One region of the Photobacterium sp. GSS17 genome, then DNA from elsewhere that is predicted to be linked to it. Evidence: riboswitches for the same ligand, from Rfam matches in the RefSeq annotation. Region 1 holds a riboswitch; each other region holds the start of a gene.
What was found. A riboswitch is a leader RNA that binds a small molecule or an ion and turns the genes downstream of it on or off. The one in region 1 is predicted to bind lysine.
Positions count from the first base shown of each region.

Region 2: linked by a shared signal. The riboswitch ahead of PGW97_RS11360 (Na+/H+ antiporter NhaC family protein) and the one ahead of PGW97_RS23930 (Na+/H+ antiporter NhaC family protein) in region 1 are both predicted to bind lysine.
Region 3: linked by a shared signal. The riboswitch ahead of lysC (lysine-sensitive aspartokinase 3) and the one ahead of PGW97_RS23930 (Na+/H+ antiporter NhaC family protein) in region 1 are both predicted to bind lysine.

Region 1 is NZ_CP117518.1:1,665,812-1,670,047, reverse strand. Features, by position in the region: gene PGW97_RS23940 (GntP family permease) at 1-93, shown strand, start outside; gene PGW97_RS23935 (hypothetical protein) at 241-657, opposite strand; gene PGW97_RS23930 (Na+/H+ antiporter NhaC family protein) at 960-2,552, opposite strand; lysine riboswitch at 2,637-2,806, opposite strand; gene PGW97_RS23925 (aspartate kinase) at 3,121-4,236, opposite strand, start outside.
Region 2 is NZ_CP117517.1:2,543,704-2,547,939, reverse strand. Features, by position in the region: gene PGW97_RS11370 (lytic murein transglycosylase) at 1-217, shown strand, start outside; gene PGW97_RS11365 (DUF3037 domain-containing protein) at 592-984, opposite strand; lysine riboswitch at 1,352-1,535, shown strand; gene PGW97_RS11360 (Na+/H+ antiporter NhaC family protein) at 1,634-3,229, shown strand; gene PGW97_RS11355 (thymidine kinase) at 3,459-4,037, shown strand.
Region 3 is NZ_CP117517.1:3,256,917-3,261,152, forward strand. Features, by position in the region: gene PGW97_RS14800 (PglL family O-oligosaccharyltransferase) at 1-786, shown strand, start outside; gene PGW97_RS14805 (pyridoxal-phosphate-dependent aminotransferase family protein) at 936-2,054, opposite strand; lysine riboswitch at 2,300-2,492, shown strand; gene lysC (lysine-sensitive aspartokinase 3) at 2,697-4,001, shown strand; gene metH (methionine synthase) at 4,162-4,236, opposite strand, start outside.

The DNA of each region.
Region 1 (4,236 bases):
AGCTACGGGGATATTGCTGTGGTGACCATGGCGATTCCACTGCTGGCTGCCTTTACGGTGATAGTGGTACACCTGACGACCGGGCTTGTGTAGCGAGCCTATGTAATCAATTGATGTGCAAGTGATTTTAGCCTAGCCACTTACGCTTATTCACTTAAGCGTAGCCACAAAACCTGGCTGCTATTCTCACACTGAAACGCCCCTGCGCTTACCGCGATATGCGGTCTGCTGACAGGGGCGTTATTCTTGCTGGCAGGGCTGCACGTAAATCGCGTCTGTCGGAAAGCGGCCATCCCGGCTGGGATGCTGGCTGTGCAACCGGCATAAGTCGTGATGGATACTGATCGCCTGCACCCGAAAATTCTCGGTGTGCCACTGACCATCTTCCCGGATACGAATTTGCAAATTTTCGCCGTTACTGACGTGTTCGGGCAGACGAATGTCATAGGTATCGCTGAATGCCAGCAGCCAGTAATCGTCCATGGTTACCAGACGACCTGTCCCCGGTGTTGTGACCGCACTGACATAATCCAGTTTCTGGGCAGCATGCACCGGAAACACTGCGGAAAACACACTCATCCCGACCGCAATCATAGCGCCCCGCAGCGCCCTGAATCTTGCCATCGCTGGGATAGGTCTTGCGATGCTACCGCTCATAGACACCTACCTCTCATAGACACCTACTACTCATTGATACCTACCGCTCATAGACACCGACTATGAATAGGTACCTAGCTGCCATAACAACTCATCACGAAGTGACGGTGATAGATTTAACTATAGTGCGGCCCTGTGGCTAGCCCGGACAAGAAAAGAGACACCGCTGATGCATGAAAGCCACAACAAAAATGCCAACACAAAAAAGCCACGCAAAAAAGCGATGACAGCAAAGCGAATAGAAAAAAGCCTCCGGCACTTGAACGTGCGGAGGCTTTGCATGAAGAGGGCGGATTTACCGGTTAAGCTTCAGACGATGCAAGACTGAGCTCGGGGTTGCTCTGACGACGGCGAAGGGCAAACAGGCAGAAGGCCACAAACCAGACACTGCTGGCGGCGACACCCAGCCAGGACGAATGGGTAAAGCCCATGACCAGATAGCCGAGCAGTGCACCGAACGCGACTGAACCGGCATAAGGTAGCTGAGTGAGCACGTGGTCCATATGGTGACAACCGGCACCCGTTGCCGACAGGATACTGGTGCTGGAAATCGGTGAGCTGTGATCGCCAAAAACTGCGCCAGCCAGTACGGCGGACAGCATCGGCAGTAACATGGTGATGTCACTGGCTGCCGCAATGTCACCGGCCAGCGGCAGCATGATGCCAAATGTTCCCCAGCTGGTGCCAGTGGCAAACGCCATGACACATGACAGCAGGAAGACGACGGCTGGCAACAGTTCTACCGGCAGACTGCCCTGTGACAGTGACGCGAGGTAAACGCCGGTTTGCATGTCGCGTACTACGGTGCCGATTGTCCAGGCAAACAGCAGAATAATGATCGCAGGCATCATGGCTGAGATTCCTTGCGGCGCGGCTTTCAACCAGATTTTTGCCGACAGTTTTAGGCGTAATGCCAGACCCATCGAGACCACCAGGCTGCAGATTGCACCGTATACCAGCGACAGGCCAACGTTGGTATTTTCAAACGCGCCGATCAGGCTGAAGGCTTGTCCTTTACCGGACAGCACATCCGCACCGGACTGAACCATGAAAAAGACGGTTGCCGCGGTCAAGGTCAGGATCGGCAACACCATATCAATCATCCCGCCCTGAGCGGTTTCTGGTGTTTCCATATCCAGACCCGGCGGACGGCCTTTACTGTGATCCCACAGCTGACCTTGCTGGGCGCGGGCTTCATGCTTTCGCATCGGCCCGATATCCAGCTGGAATGCAATAACACAAATCACCATCAGTAGGGTAAAGACCGCGTACAGATTCATCGGCATCATTTCGACAAAGGCGGCGATCGGGCTTTGGTCTGTTAGCTGGTGGGCCGCAAGAATACCGCCGACCAGTGCGATAATGTAGGCACCCCAGGAGGAAATCGGCATCAGGACGCACACTGGTGCGGCGGTTGAATCCAGCAGGTAGGCCAGCTTGGCGCGTGAAATCTGAAACCGGTCGGTCACTGGTCGGCAGATAGCGCCAACAGACAGGCTGTGAAAGAAATCATCAATGAAGAAGATGAAAACCATCAGCCCGGTCAGGGACTTGGCACTACGGCGATCCTTGCACCGTACGGCTGCCCAGTCGGCAAAGGCCTGAGTGGCACCGGACACACTCATCAGACTGATCAGTGCACCGAGCAACAACATGAAAATCAGCATGTTGACGTTATCGTGGTTTAGGGCACCGCCGCTCCAGAAGATAGCCACTATTTTCTGATACAGGTAGTTCAGGGTCTGGGACAGGGAAAATTGGTTCAGCATCAGGGCACCGGCAACGATACCTGCACCCAGTGACAGCAGTACCTGTCGGGTGACGACAGCCAGCAACACCGCCAGCAAGGGGGGAAGCACGGACCAGGCAGAATCCGCAAAAGGAACAAGGCTCATGATCTCATTTCACCTACAACTTAAAGGTGGAGATCTACCAAAAGGACATGTAACGAAATCGACAACCAAGGCATGACGTGTTACCCCTTAGGTAGCGCTCCATAGGAAAAACTATGGCAGTGCTGCGCCTGTTCGACGCAGCCCCAGCGGCTGAGTTTGATGACTCAGTCACTTCGGCGCTGACTCCTTTCCCCGGCTTCATCGGTATCACCCTCTGCTCGGTTACTGATAGGCAGCGCGCCTCTACTGATTTAGGGTTGCTGCGAGCAGACACGGGTCTGCCCACAGCAAATGTTATTATATACGGCTAGTTAGCGATGTCAGCATACAATTCACTTTCAATGACTATTAATTCAGCACTATGAATTGCTTTCGATCAAGGAACTGTTGAACAAAGCGCTGTGGCGGAAAAAACGCTGGCTGACAGAGCGGTGAATCCTTAAACCTCAATCCAGCACAGCGAAGCGACTGACCGTTTAGAGACAACACCGCCGGGGTAAAAGTCCCGGCAGTTGGTTGATTAGTTGGTTGATTGATATGCTGATTGGTTGATATGCCGTTAGTAGTATCAGGCAACGTGGGCCGATTGGCACTCAGTCAGGGAGTCCGGCGGTGTGTGCGTCTCTGCAGGCAGGGCGAAGAACTGCTCATGCAGCGTGCAAATGGCACTCTGGTAGTCATTGTCATCGACCACAAACTGCACGTTGACGTTACGTACCGATGAGTGGGCGGCAATCGGAAAACATTCTGCCTGCATCAGCGCTTGCATCCCCCGCCGCAGTGCCTCATTGGTGTTTATGTTGGCCCCGATGGCAGAAATCATTGCGACCAGTCGCCCGGTAATGGCGGCTTTCGGATATCGTTTCTCCGCCTTATATAACACCTGATTAAGGTTATCGGCACCACCGGTCAGGTAGTAGGTGATTGAGTTTGCGTTCATCTCTTTGCCAATTAAGTTGACGCTCGACTCACGAATCAGTTGCATGATGTCGTAGCCGACATTATCAACGTGACCTACCATCGCCTGATCAAACAGATGCAGCGCAAATACTTTGTCCCGCCCGGCAATGATTTCAACCCGATCCTGCGAGGGGGTAAAGGCATTTGAAATCAGCGTACCCGTGTGCTCTGGCTCAAAGGTGTTCTTGATTTTCAACTCGATATTGTTCTGGCGAAGTCCGGAAGCGGCATTGGGGTGGATCGCTTCCATCCCCAGATTCGCGAGCTGATCGGCCACATCGTAGTTTGTTTCCCCCATAGGCAGAACCGACTCTGGCCCCACGATGCGCGGATCTGCGCTGCTGAGGTGATATTCCTTATGGATGATGGCCTGCCGCGCGCCGGTCAGCACCGCGATGCGGCTAAAGGTCATCTCGCTGTAACCGCGGTCGTACGTTTTCATCAGTCCTTCGTCACAATAGGCGTAACCGGTGACGATAGGCAGTTCCTGACCCAGGTCGATATCGGCAAACGCCTGATTAATGACATCATCCAGATCACCGGTGTACTGATTGTTCCAGCTGGACAGGTCAACAAAGCGCGCATTGATACCCAGCGTTTTCAGCTTCAGGGCGGTATTGAAGGCGCTGTGCGCCTCACCGATGGAGGAGAGAAACTCTCTGACCTGAGGCAGATAGTGGCGCAACGTGAACTGGCCGAATTCGCACATTTCCAGGATGTTGGT
Region 2 (4,236 bases), on a different replicon from region 1:
GAAAGGCCGTTCGTTGTCTGAGTGGCAGAAGTTGGGTGTACGCCGTATGAATGGGCAGGATTTACCAGATACTGCGATTGATGCATGGCTTATTCAACCTGATGATAATCGTGGAAGGGCATATTTGGTGTATGGCAATTATCAGTCACTATTAAAATGGAATCGGTCTCACTATTTTGCATTGGCTGTGAGTTATTTGGCAGACAGTATTCGCTAAATATTGCTTGGTGAAATGAATGGAAAGCCAGACTTTAACGTCTGGCTTTTTTGTACATTTCAGCGGACAGACCACAAGCAAAATATTTCCATTATCTTTGGCCGATGAAGCATCGAATAACGCGATAGCGCTATATTCAGTGACGGGTATTTAGAATAGTGACAGTGGCGAGTTGAAATAAGCAAAAATGTGATGGTAACTATAAATTATGAATAAATGAAAATCTTTCAGCGGGACATCTCAAGGTAAAGTAAATACTCTATAAGTAATCCGGATTTTATTATTTTATTTATTTTCAATAGCTTATGATTATGTTGCGGGTAAGAAAAAACCCGGTATAAAACCGGGTTTTTATAAGATTCAGAGGTAGGAGATTAGATCTCAAAATCTTCCAGAGATTTACCTTCATCCAGCGCTTTTTTCAGTGCGCTTGGTGTACGGCCTTGGCCTGTCCAGGTTTTCTCATCACCGTTTTCATCAATGAAACGGTATTTCGCTGGACGCTGAGCACGTTTTTTAGGTGCTTTGCTGATAGCGGCAAGCAGTTCTTCTGGATCGATACCGTCAGCAATTAGCATGTCACGGTATTGAGTCAGTTTCTCCATGCGTTCTTCTTCTTTTGCACGCTCTTCAGCTTCTGCTTCTTCACGCTCAGTAACGATTGTTTGAAGCTTTTCCAGCGCTTCCTGAAGTTGCTCCAGAGAATATTCACGAGATAGGGCACGCAGGCTTCGGAGGTTTAATAGCACTTTCATTGCATCAGACATTTTTATTTCCTGTTGGAGTAATACTATGAAAATAATATTAGCAGTCTTAAATCAATAATTGCAATAACTAAAATGGTTATTATGAGCCTGAATATAAATAATTTTGCGCTTATTATCGGCATGTTAACTTAAGTAATTAACCATTCTTAATAATGGGATTAACAGCGACAGGAATTAACATTGTGGCAGGGGATAAGTGACCAATTTAATAAAACGGAATGAGTTTCATATAAGCTGGCTTAATATCGGTTTGCCTGGGGTGGTGGTTTTTTAATCACTCAGGCAAGACTATTCACTATTAATGTTAATTTTTTCACTTCAAGTTGTTGCAATCAGATCTTAAAGCCGTAGAATCGACTATACCTTGACCAAGGGTAGAGGCGCATCGTCTATCAGTAGCAAGTCGGAGGGTGATTCCGATGAGGGCTTGCAAAAGGAGCCGGTGCCGAAGTGAGAGAGGGCCATCATGCCTGCTCGCTGGGGTTGTCATCGAATAGAGGCAACACTGCCATAGTATATAATTACATTAACTATGGAGCGCTACTGTGGAGTCGGAAAAGGGGCACCTCTCTTTCTTTCACTCATTTTTCACGTTTTTAAAACGTGGCCAGCAGTAGATCTCCAACCAAGATCGGTTGTAGTAGAGATCATGAATATTGTAGATTTTTCACACTCCGCTGTGTCTGTGTTGCCCCCGCTGGTGGCACTGGGCCTGGCTATTGCGACGCGTCGCGTCTTGTTGTCTCTGGGCGTAGGTATTCTGCTTGGTGCCTTATTGCTAAATGATTATTCCGTTACGGGAATGGCCGGATATATCGGCAACACTGTAAAGGGATTATTCATTGAGGACGGCGGCATTAACACCTGGAATATGAGCATTGTCGCGTTTCTGGTGTTGCTGGGTATGACTACCGCTTTGTTGACCCTGTCCGGGGGAACCCGTGCGTTCGCTGAGTGGGCACAAACGAAAATTAAAAGTAAGCGTGGCGCAAAACTACTGGCTGCATTTCTGGGCGTATTCATTTTTGTAGACGACTATTTTAATAGCCTGGCTGTCGGTTCAATTTCTCGCCCGGTCACGGACCGTTTTTATGTGTCCCGTGCCAAGCTGGCTTATATTCTTGATTCAACTGCTGCGCCAATGTGTGTGCTGATGCCGGCCTCTAGCTGGGGGGCTTACATTATCACGCTTATCGGCGGCATTCTGGTGACACACGGTGTCACTGAATACACACCTCTGGGGGCATTCCTGCAACTGGCCCCGATGAACTTCTATGCGATTTTCGCCCTGCTGATGGTATTTGTTGTTGCCTGGTTCCAGCTGGATATCGGCTCAATGAAAAAACACGAGCTGGAAGCAAGCCATTGCCGCGGCTTTGATGAAGGGGATGATGACACCCTGGCGAAAGACCTGAACGATGAACTGGAAATTCAGGAAAGTGAGCACGGCCGCGTAGGCGATCTGGTGATGCCGATTGTGGCTCTGATCGTGGCAACGTTCTTCTTTATGATTTTCACTGGTTATCAGGCGCTGCTGGCAGGCGGTAAAGCCTTTGATGTTCTGGGCGCGTTTGAAAATACCGATGTGGGTGCCTCTCTGGTATACGGTGGGCTAATCGGCCTGGCGGCTGCCATGATTCCAGTGCTGCGTCAGCGTATTCCTGCCGGTGAAGTAGTTTCCACGCTGTGGATTGGTGCTAAGTCAATGTTTGGTGCGATTCTGATCCTGCTGTTCGCCTGGAGCATTGGTAGTGTGATCAGCGATATGGCGACCGGTAAATACCTGTCGACCCTGGTTGAAGGCAGCATCAATCCGATGTTCCTGCCTGCGATCCTGTTCCTGCTGGCAGGGCTGATGGCGTTCTCAACCGGTACCTCTTGGGGAACATTCGGTATCATGCTTCCAATCGCCGGTGATCTGGCTGCGGCAACTGACATTATGCTGATGCTGCCGATGCTGGGTGCTGTACTGGCAGGCTCGGTGTTTGGTGATCACTGTTCACCGATTTCAGATACCACTATTCTGTCGTCTACTGGTGCGCGTTGTCATCACATTGACCACGTGTCAACGCAGCTGCCGTATGCGCTGGCTGTCGCTGTGGTATCGACAGTGGGCTTCCTGGTACTGGGTTTCACCAGCTCACTGGCGGTGTCGTTCATGAGCGCAACTGTTATGTTTGTGGTGGTGTGTGCGATCCTGTCCTGGTTGTCTCGCCGTCCTAGTGAGTTGGCCGCGAAAGCCTGAACAATCTCTTAGGTTCAGCGTTAAGCTTGAACGCTAAGTCCTTATACTGTAATGAAAAGCCTGCCATGTGCAGGCTTTCTTTTTGGCGGTTTGTGGCAGTTGCTCTGATCCGGATGACACAAGCGATCTGGCAACGGGTGACACAGCTCCTTTTAATTTGGCTGGGATTTCTGTAGCATCTCGCCAGTTTTTTCTTACCATTCTAAAGATAATCAGAGAAGCTTACTTAATGGCTCAGATGTACTTCTATTACTCGGCAATGAATGCGGGTAAATCTACCACCTTGTTGCAGTCATCGTTTAATTACCGTGAGCGTGGGATGACGCCGGTTATTTTTACTGCGGCAATTGACGACCGTTACGGGAAGGGGAAAGTCAGTTCACGTATTGGTCTGCAGGAAGATGCTGAGCTATTTTCCGTGACGGACGATCTGTATGCGCGTTTGCAGGATATGAATGCGACGCAGAAGCTGGATTGTGTGCTGGTTGATGAATGTCAGTTTTTGACGAAAGAGCAAGTTTACCAACTGACAGAAGTGGTCGATAAGCTGCATATTCCGGTGCTGTGCTATGGCTTACGGACAGATTTCCGCGGTGAATTGTTTGAGGGCAGCCGCTATCTGCTGGCCTGGGCTGACAAACTGGTTGAACTCAAAACAATCTGCCACTGCGGCCGTAAAGCCAATATGGTGATTCGTCAGGATGAGCACGGCAATGCAATTGCTGATGGTGATCAGGTCGTGATTGGCGGCAATGAACGTTATGTCTCGGTGTGTCGTACTCACTACAAAGACGCGCTCGAAAAATAACGTTGCCCTTGCGCTGTGTCGGATATGTCCGCTGAAGTTGGTTTTTCAGCATAGCTTTGTCCGGCATGGTGGACGCATGAATGAATAATAAAGCCCGGCCTGTAGAGCCGGGCTTTTGTTTTATTCGATTTGCTTAGGTACTCTTTAAACGGTTTATTTAATTGCTTTATTTAACCGCTCTGTTTAAGCGCTAGGTTTA
Region 3 (4,236 bases), on a different replicon from region 1:
CAGTGGCACCATCAGGACCCGAGCAAGCCCTATGGTATGCCTTCGCTGGATCACCCGCATAATGAACTGGCTTACTGGGCTGCAGAAGGGGGCATCCTGCCGTTACTGGGACTGTTGCTGGCCGCCGCCGCCGTCTTTCTGAAAATCCGCAAAGCCCGGGCTGGCACCCAATTAGCACTGGTTGGCCTGTTCTTGCCGATTACCCTACATACCCAGCTGGAGTATCCGTTTTACCACTCCCTACCGCACTGGGTGATGTTCATTATCCTGATCTACTGGGTGGACAATCTGACCGCCAAATACTACCGCCGTCAGGTGGAGTATGTGCTGTCCATTCGGGGACTGGTTCTGATCCTGCCGGTGCTCACCACTGGTTTCATGACCACTACCCTGTACTCGGGCCATCAATTAACCCAGTTTGAGACCCGCCAACCGGCCAATATTGACTACCTGCTGAAGGTCAACAATCCATGGGCCTGGCAGGATCGATTTGAGTGGGATCTGCACGTCACCCAGCTGCAGGTTGGGATTGCCACCGCCAACCCGGCACTGATTCAGACGTATATTGCATGGGCTCGCCAAAAAGCCCTGATCTGGCCACGCCCCACGCTGTACCAAAACCTGATTGCTGCGTACCAGCATCTCGGTGAAACCGCGCTGGCCGAGCAGGTACAACAGGAAGCCCGCTACCTGTTCCCAGGGCAGATTTTTGCGCCAGCCGCTAAAGCAGAACCTGTCACATCGGGTGCGGTCGTCCTGACGGCTCCTCCCGCAGTCACTGACTAGGTGCCCCCGGAGCAAGCATCCGCTCCATAGGACACAGCCATAAAAAACGGCTACCGGAAGGTAGCCGTTTTGGTCTCGACCTGCCTGTTCCGGGCAGCGCCTGCCCGAACAGTAGCAAAACGAAAGAGCCTGACTGAACAGGCCGACACTTATTTCAGGGTCGACTCCAGCGCTTTCAGGCACAGCGCAACGTTCTCGCTGCGTGCAGCATAGCCCATCAGGCCAATCCGCCAGGCTTTACCTGCCAGCGCGCCCAGTCCGGCACCAATTTCCAGATTATAACGTTCCAGCAGGGTTTTACGCACCTGCGCATCATCTACCCCGGCAGGAATATGCACCGCATTCAATTGTGGTAAGCGGTATGCCTCATCAACCACAAACTCGATACCCAGTTGTTCCAATCCTTCACGCAATTCCAGATGGACGTCACGGTGACGCTGCCAGGCATTTTCCAGCCCTTCATTTTTCAGCAGCACCAACGCTTCATGCAGGGCATACAGGCTGTTTACCGGCGCTGTATGGTGGTAACTGCGTTTACCTTCGCCGCTCCAGTAGCCCAGAACCAGACTTTGATCGAGAAACCAGCTTTGTACTTTGCTTTGACGGCTCTGAATTTTCTCCACCGCACGCGGAGAGAACGTCAGAGGCGACAGACCAGGCACACAGGACAGGCATTTCTGGCTGCCGGAGTACACCGCATCCAGTTGCCATTCATCCACCAGCAGCGGTACGCCACCCAGCGAGGTCACCGCATCCACGATAGTCAGACAATCGTGCCGACGTGCCAGCTTAGCGATTGCCTCGGCATCAGTCAGCGCACCGGTCGACGTTTCAGCGTGGACAAACGCGACAATCTTCGCATCCGGGTGTGCCTCAAGGGCTTCAGCCACTGACTGCGGATCAACCGGTTCACCCCAGGCGTTGTCCACCATCACCGCAACACCGCCGCAGCGTTCCACGTTTTCACGCATCCGGTCACCAAACACACCGTTGCGGCAGACAATCACTTTGTCGCCCGGCTCAACCAGGTTCACAAAGCAAGCCTCCATCCCGGCACTGCCAGGCGCAGAGACCGCAATCGTGAACGGGTTAGTTGTCTGGAAAGCATATTGCAGCAGCTGTTTCAGCTCATCCATCATCCCGATGAACAGCGGATCCAGGTGACCGATGGTCGGACGACTCAGGGCCTGTAACACCTGCGGATAAATATCTGATGGACCCGGTCCCATGAGTGTACGCTGTGGCGGATAAAAACTACCAATTGTCATTATTATTTCTCCCTGATGGTAAGGCCTGTTGGTGTAAGGTACGTACTGACTATATCAGGTCTGATCGCAAGTTGCGTCTCTTGTGACAGCGCTGTTTTTGCCCCCTGCGATTCCTCCGTCCGGGAAAGACAAAAAATTTGCAATTATTTTGCATATTCTGCCCCGCCATGATTGACAAAAGACTCTCAAATCCGCTTCAATAGAGCACGTTTTTTGTTCATCCTGAGATGCACCTTATCTCAGGGGCAGACAGAAGAGGAGCGTTACCCAGGTATCTAGGATTGCGGGGCCCCACCCCAAGGCAGTCTGGAGAGGGGGAGTAGCGCCGAGATATGTTGTGACAGGGGGCATGGCATATCGGCTTGGAAGGTTGAATCCTTCTGGCTGTCACCTTTCCAGACGATATAGGTAGTGGAAAGGTGGGGAGCTTCTGGTTGTTGTACCTGACTACATCCTACCTTATTGCTCTCCTGACATTTGCGTCGGGATCTTGATCCCGGGTCATTCCCCCTAAATTTAAGAACGTTTTTACACTTCTGATTGGGAGACCTTGTTTTGAGCTTTGTAAATACTAACTTTACTGTTCCTCCACCAATTACTGTAGCGAAATTTGGCGGCACCAGTGTAGCCGATCATGCCGCCATGAGTCGAAGCGCAACGATTATCAAGGACAACCCAGCTGCTAAAGTGGTATTAATCAGTGCGTGTTCCGGCGTAACCAATCTGCTGGTTGAATTAGCAAATGGAATTGCCGACAACGAGCAGCGCTCACAACGGCTACAACAACTTCGAACGATTCACCAATCGATCATTGATCAGTTGACTCACCCGGAAGCGGTAGCAGCTGAGATCGACCAACTTCTGACAGACGTTGAAGCCCTGGCCAAGCAAACTGCCAGCGCCCCTTCCGTGCAACTGACCGATCAGCTGGTCGCCCACGGCGAATTACTGTCGACTTTTCTTTTTACCCAAATTCTTAACGAAATGGGGGCTAAAGCTACCCGTTTTGATATTCGCCCGGTAATGCGTACCGATAGCCAGTTCGGCAAAGCCGTACCGGATGTGGATGCAATTCGCCAGTTGGCCAGTGAGCAACTGCAACCGCTGCTCCAGTCTGATCAAATTATTGTCTCTCAGGGCTTTATCGGTTCTGATGAAACCGGCCAGACAACGACGCTGGGCCGTGGCGGCAGCGATTACAGTGCAGCACTGGTTGCCGAAGCTATCAGTGCAGAAATTCTGGAGATCTGGACCGACGTTCCGGGGATGTACAGCACCGATCCGCGTATTACAGCCAACGCCATGCCAATCCAGGAAATCAGCTTCAGTGAAGCCTCTGAAATGGCTAACTTCGGGGCAAAAATTCTGCACCCGTCGACGTTGCTGCCAGCCATCCGCCAGCAAATTCCGGTGTTCATCGGTTCTTCAAAAGCACCGGAACAAGGTGGAACCTGGATTCGCCAGCACGTGGCCCAGCCACCAAAATTCCGGGCACTGGCCCTGCGCTGCAACCAGACCCTGGTCACCCTGACCAGCCTGAATATGTTCCATGCCTACGGCTTCCTGTCAGAAGTCTTCCGCATCCTTGGTGAACATAAGGTGTCTGTTGATCTGATCACAACGTCTGAAGTCAGCGTTTCACTGACCCTGGATCAGACCAACACCGGCGGCGGTGCACCAAGCCTGCCAGCCGCAGCAACAGAGGCTCTCAGCAAGCTGTGCCGTGTGGAAGTGGAACAGGATCTGTGCCTGGTTGCACTTATCGGCAACAAACTGGGCGAAGCCCCGGGAGCAGCCACTCAGGTCTTTGGCAAGCTGGACAACTACAGTCCGCGCATGATCTGCTTTGGCGCCAGCCCGCACAACCTGTGTTTCCTGGTCAAAACCAGCGAATCGCGCGAAGTGGTTAAAACCCTCCACGCCGCCCTGTTTGAGGCCGCGAAGTAACCCAAGTTCGGGACACAAAAAAGGCGCTCATGATGAGCGCCTTTTTCATATCAGCGTATGATTGTTGCCGTGTTGGTGTTCCCGATGGGTGTCACCTGTAAAAAAACAGGCCCCGCAGCTGTGGCATCCGGGGCCTTTGAGTCATTACGCCTTTGCTGCATTACAATGACAGGTTCGGCCCCAGCCATTTTTCCGCTTCAACCAGATCCCAGCCTTTGCGCTCGGCATAGCTATC